DNA from 2 places in the Anaeromassilibacillus sp. Marseille-P3371 genome. Region 1 is predicted to be linked to the other one. Evidence: predicted binding sites of a transcription regulator. Region 1 holds the regulator's gene; the other holds the start of a gene.
The links. The regulator Rex, encoded in region 1, represses fermentation and respiration genes when NADH is low (regulators of the CRP and FNR family bind a similar motif). The targets are predictions, from matches to a motif close to ATTGTTAANNNNTTAACAAT.
Positions count from the first base shown of each region.

Region 2: the regulator Rex is predicted to act here: its motif matches at 1,571-1,590, upstream of gap (type I glyceraldehyde-3-phosphate dehydrogenase).

Region 1 covers NZ_LT835157.1:2,535,467-2,538,624, forward strand. Annotated here, with positions in the region: gene B9Y59_RS10615 (aconitate hydratase) at 1-52, shown strand, start outside; gene B9Y59_RS10620 (NADP-dependent isocitrate dehydrogenase) at 79-1,290, shown strand; gene B9Y59_RS10625 (redox-sensing transcriptional repressor Rex) at 1,358-2,008, shown strand; gene adhE (bifunctional acetaldehyde-CoA/alcohol dehydrogenase) at 2,372-3,158, shown strand, end outside.
Region 2 covers NZ_LT835157.1:850,369-853,526, forward strand. Annotated here, with positions in the region: gene B9Y59_RS02640 (citrate/2-methylcitrate synthase) at 1-510, shown strand, start outside; gene B9Y59_RS02645 (hypothetical protein) at 671-1,540, shown strand; gene gap (type I glyceraldehyde-3-phosphate dehydrogenase) at 1,667-2,686, shown strand.

The DNA.
Region 1 (3,158 bases):
GATGGTCCTGGCTGGCGGCCTACTGAACTATACAAGAGAGCAGTCCAAATAAAATTGAACGTAATGGAGGGATTTCCCATGGCCAATAAGATTCCTATGACCACCCCGCTTGTGGAGATGGATGGCGACGAGATGACCCGTATCATCTGGAAGATGATAAAGGATATTCTTCTCACGCCCTATATTGATCTGAAAACTGAATATTACGATCTTGGCCTCAAACACCGCGATGAAACCAACGACCAGGTGACTGTGGACAGCGCCAACGCCACCAAAAAGTACGGCGTGGCTGTCAAGTGCGCTACCATTACTCCGAATGCGGCGCGCGTCGAAGAGTATAACCTCAAGGAGATGTGGAAATCCCCGAATGGAACCATCCGCGCCATGTTGGACGGTACGGTTTTCCGCACTCCCATTTTGGTAAAAGGCATTACGCCATTCATCCCCACATGGACAAAACCCATCACCATCGCCCGTCATGCTTACGGCGACGTATACCGCAATGTAGAGATGCAGGTGCCAGCCGGCGCCAAGGCCGAGCTTGTTGTCACGGATTCCGAGGGAAAGGAAACGCGCGCTACCATCCATGATTTCCAGACCCCCGGTATCATCCAGGGAATCCACAATCTGGACAAGAGCATCAGCAGCTTTGCGCGCTCGTGCTTTAACTACGCTTTGGATGCCAAAAAGGACCTCTGGTTTGCAACCAAGGATACCATTTCCAAGCAGTACGATCACCGGTTCAAGGATATTTTCCAAGAGATCTTTGACGCTGAATATAAGGAAAAATTCGATGCAGCAGGGATCGAGTATTTCTATACCTTGATCGACGATGCCGTTGCCCGCGTGGTCCGCTCTGAAGGCGGTTATATCTGGGCGTGTAAAAACTACGATGGCGATGTGATGAGCGATATGGTCGCCACCGCCTACGGGAGCCTGGCTATGATGACCAGTGTATTGGTTTCCCCGGACGGCGTATACGAATATGAAGCGGCACACGGCACCGTACAGCGTCATTATTATAAGCACTTAAAGGGAGAAAAAACCTCCACAAACTCCATGGCGACGTTGTTTGCCTGGACAGGCGCGCTGCGTAAACGCGGCGAACTCGACGGCAATTCCGCTCTGATGGACTTTGCGGACAAGTTGGAGCACGCTTCGATTCAGACCATTGAAGAGGGCGTTATGACCGGCGATCTCGCCAGCCTTTCCAATCTTCCGAATAAAACGACCGTGGATACGGAAACCTTCCTGAGAGAGATTGACAAGCGCCTTGTGGCAATGCTGTAAGCACTCCGCACGGACGGCGGAATCTCAACTGGCTTTCTTTTTCTGAATAGAAAGGACCTAATCAATTATGCCAAAACGGGAAAATATCTCCATGTCCGTCATCCGGCGGCTTCCCAGGTACTACCGATTCCTCAAACTTTTGGGAGAAAAAGGCGTTACACGCATCTCCTCAACGGAGCTTTCGGCCAAACTGGGGCTTACCGCCTCCCAAATCCGCCAGGATCTCAATTGTTTTGGTGGGTTTGGGCAGCAGGGATACGGCTACATGGTGGATCAGCTCTGTACAGAAATCGGAAACATTCTGGGTCTATCCCATGCCTACAAAGCGGTACTAATCGGTGCAGGTAATCTGGGGCGGGCCATCGCTTCCCATCTTTCCTTCGAAACAGAGGGATTTACGCTGGTGGGGATTTTTGACAATTCCGATACAAAGATCGGTCAAACCATCAATGGGCTCACCGTGCGCAACATCGGTACATTGGAGCGCTTTTGTAACCTTGAAAAGCCAACCATGGCAGTGCTCTGTGTTCCCCGAAGTGCGGTGGAATCCTTGAGTGACCGGCTGTATGCGTTGGGTATCCGCTGTTTCTGGAATTTTAGTCACTATGACATCAGCATGAAATATGCCGATGCGATTGTGGAAAACGTCCATCTGAACGACAGCTTGATGACGCTTTGTTACCGCATCACCAACGATCCCACGCATCCAACAAAATAACTGTAGATCCTACGGATCCTTGCAGAACGAGGGTATCCTTCAGTCATTTTATGACTTTTGGGATACCCTCGCTTTTTAGAAACTTCGATGTTATTTCCAGACAGAAAAAAGGATGTTCCTTTCCTATGAATTCAAAATTCGTAGCCTTGAGACACACTTTTTTATGGACTCATTTTTGTTAAGCCATGACCTGTTTCCATCTCAAAAGGAACGTGTCAAAGCGCTTTTCTTCCTAGTAAGCTCTTTTTCCAACTGCGCGCTGCCTTTATACGCAAAAAGCCGCAAGTTCCCCCTACTTTTCAGCATATTTCCTTTTCCACAAGGAGATACTACCAACAAATACAACAGGGGAGGAACCAAGGTATGGATGAAAAAGCAAGAAAAGTACCTGTGGTAAAGAAAACAGGCATCCCGGAATCCGAAACAGATGCCGCTGTGGAAGCACGGGCACGGGAGGCAGCGGCTGACACCGAAGGAGAAGTACACACAATGATTGATCGCCTGGTTCAGCGGGCGCAAAAGGCCCTCCAGGCTTTTATGGACATGAACCAGGAACAAGTCGATTCCATTGTTCACGCTATGGCATTGGCCGGATTGGACCAACATGTACGGTTGGCAAAACTTGCCTATGAAGAAACCGGACGCGGCGTTGTCGAGGATAAAATTATCAAGAATATCTTTGCGACAGAATACATTTGGCACTCCATTAAGGGCCAGAAAACCGTTGGAATTGTGGAAGAAAATGAGTTAGAGGACTATGTGGAAGTGGCAGAACCTGTGGGTGTGGTCGCCGGTGTCACTCCTGTTACCAATCCAACTTCTACTACGCTTTTCAAGTCGTTGATCTGTATGAAAACGCGCAATCCGATCATCTTCGGATTTCATCCAAGTGCCCAAAAATCCTCTGTCGAGGCTGCACGGGTGATGCGCGATGCCGCAGTCAGGGCCGGCGCTCCGGAGGACTGCATACAGTGGATTACAGCGCCATCCATTGCGGCTACCAATGCGTTGATGAACCATCCCGGCGTATCCTTGGTCCTGGCGACCGGCGGCAGTGGAATGGTCCGGGCGGCCTATAGTACGGGGAAACCAGCTTTGGGTGTCGGACCTGGAAATGTCCCGTGCTACATTGAAAAGACCGCCCGTTTGG
Region 2 (3,158 bases), 1.7 Mb from region 1:
CGCGTTATGACGATGATGGATGATTTGATGGAGCATGTGGAAAACTGGGAGAGCGACGACGAGGTGGAGAGTTACCTGGAAAAGATTGTCCGAAAAGAGGCAGGGGACCGCTCTGGTTTGATCTATGGAATGGGCCATGCGGTGTATACACTTTCCGATCCACGTGCAGTTATTCTCAAGGAAAATGCGCGGAAGATGGCGGAAGAGCATGGACTGCTTCGCAAGTTCGAGCTGTTTGAGCGTGTTGAAAAGCTCTCCCCGGATGTATTCGCAAAGGTAAAGAACGATCAAAAAGTCATCTCGGCGAATGTGGATTTCTATTCAGGATTGGTATACGAAATGTTGGGAATCCCGAGCGACTTATATACGCCGATGTTTGCAGTCTCCCGTATTGCAGGTTGGTGTGCCCATCGGATCGAAGAGATGGAGACCTGTGGGCGGATCATGCGTCCCGCATATCGCTCTTTGACACACGAAAAAACATATATCCCAATCGACCAGCGCGATTGAGGCCTATTTTAGCTGCCAAACAGTAGAATCCTCTGTTTGGCGGCTTTTTTGCCTTTTGCAACATTTTATTCTATTTTATAAATTGGAAAATTAAGGGTGTTTTTATTGTGTAAAATAGAATACAGCGTCGGTTGATTCTATGTAAAAAGGGGAATCTCATATGTCTATGAAACATGCCTGGATTGTTTTCCTTGTCGCTTTGGTTGTGGCGCTTCCAGTGCGCCTTTATCAGCTATTGGTATTGATGGAGGAGGACACTGGCTTTTTGAATGGTGGCGCGATGTCAACAACTCTGCTTGTGATTGTACTTTTGGTTGCACTTGCCGCTATTATGGTAATTTGTATGGGGAGTAAGCGGATGCCTGTTGGCTATGCGCCTTTGCGGAGTATTCCCACAGCCGTTTTAGCAGGATTGACAGGCGCTCTGCTTCTGTTTGAATCCATTGGCAATATTTTTACGTATAGCGCGCTCTTATCACAGGTTCCGGCAAACGGCGAGAGCACGACCCCGGCTGGGGTGATCGGTCTGGCGATGGCAATCGTGGGTATTTTGGCAGCTTTGGCGATTTTTCTTGCCGCCTATGGCTTTGCAACAGGGAGCAATCCCATGGGGATGCATCCATTGATTGCGCTTTTACCCGCTGTTTGGGGTTGCATCTGTCTGGTTCTACTATTCATTTCGTATACCGCGGTGGTCAATGTTTCTGAAAATGTTTACGATATGTTCTCGGTTGTCCTTCTTCTGTTGTTTCTGTTTGCGCAGGCAAAATTGTTTGCCGGCGTTGACAGCGTGAAGAGCGGACGTATGATGGTTGCCACCGGACTGCCCGCCGCACTGATGGCGTTGTTGACCTCTGTTCCAACTTTATTGATGGCGGCAATGGGGAGAACGGTTCCGGGACTATTCCCTGCGGGGTTGCATTTGGTCAATTTAAGCATGGCGTGTTATATTTTATCCTTTTTATTTGCGGCTCGCCAATTGCCAAATAACGTTCAAGGGATGGTTCGCACGGTAAAGGGACAGAATTGAAGTGTTTTCCAGAAAAATATTTAAAAAATGTAAGTTAAATTTATGACAAACTCTTGTATTATCGTTTCGAATGCTATAAAATAATAGCAGGATAGACCACTATAAAATTCAGGAGGTACAAGTTCTATGTCTATTAAAGTTGGCATTAATGGCTTTGGCCGCATTGGCCGCTTGGTTTTCCGTGCCGCTGTTGCGCAGCCGGAGACCTTTGAGATCGTTGGCATCAACGATCCGTTCATCGACCTCGACTATATGGTTTACATGGTGAAATACGACACCATGCATGGTCATTTCGATGGCACCGTAAAGGCTGAGAACGGCAAGCTCGTTGTCAATGGCAAGGAGATCAGCGTTTTTGCTGAGAAGGATCCGTCTCAGATTCCGTGGGGCACTGTTGAGGCTGAGTACGTCGTGGAGTCCACCGGCGTGTTCTGCACCACCGAGAAGGCTTCCGCTCATATTCAGGCTGGCGCTAAGAAGGTTGTTATCTCCGCTCCTGCAAAGGATAAGGAAACCCCGACTTTTGTCTGCGGCGTGAACCTCGACACCTACACCAAGGACATGAAGGTTGTTTCCAACGCTTCCTGCACAACGAACTGCTTGGCTCCTCTGACCAAGGTTATCAACGACAAGTTCGGCATTGTAGAGGGCCTCATGACGACGGTTCACTCCACCACCGCTACCCAGAAGACCGTTGACGGCCCGTCCATGAAGGACTGGCGCGGTGGCCGTGCTGCTGCTGGCAACATCATTCCGTCTTCTACGGGTGCTGCAAAGGCTTGCGCACTGGTTATTCCGTCCGTTAAGGGCAAGTTGACCGGTATGTCCATGCGTGTTCCGACCCTGGATGTTTCCGTTGTTGACCTCACTGTAAGCCTGGCTACCAAGACCACTTACGAAGAGATCTGCAAGGCAATCAAGGAAGCTTCCGAGGGTGAGCTGAAGGGTATCCTCGGCTATACCGATGAAGCGGTTGTTTCTTCCGACTTCCTGGGCGATCCGCATACTTCCATCTTTGACGAGAAGGCTGGCATCATGCTGAACGACCATTTCGTCAAGCTGGTATCCTGGTATGATAACGAGTGGGGTTACAGCAACAAGGTGCTCGACCTCATCAAGCATATGTACAAGGTTGACCACGAATAATTTGGTCTGCGGTTAAAACCGAAAACAAGCGTTAAATCCCCGCTCCTTTGTTTTACAAAGGAGCGGGGATTTTGTATTTTATTTAAGGCTGATATATAGTTCTATCAAGAGCAATGGTGCGAAAGTAAACGGTTGGCAGAACAATTTTGGCGGTTCATGCGGTGAAAAGGGATACATTTTGTTACGCCTTGGAAATCGTACAGGATAAAAGTTTGTGTTTGGGATTCTCCTATCGAAACGTTGCTGATCGGATAAATTATAAAAAGGTGCGAATTAGAGCGTTGTTTTAAGAAAATGAAGAGGGCGGCCGCAGGCTGTCCCTAAAAAGTTTCTTATCTCACCGCTCTTCTTTTTCAAAGTTTTCTGTTTTATATTTGTTAGAGCATTGTAATGCAAGCATGAGTGGGGAGAAGAAGCAAAATCTGACAAGCACCGTATGGTATACTGATTTTTGGAAATTAGAGCGTTACAG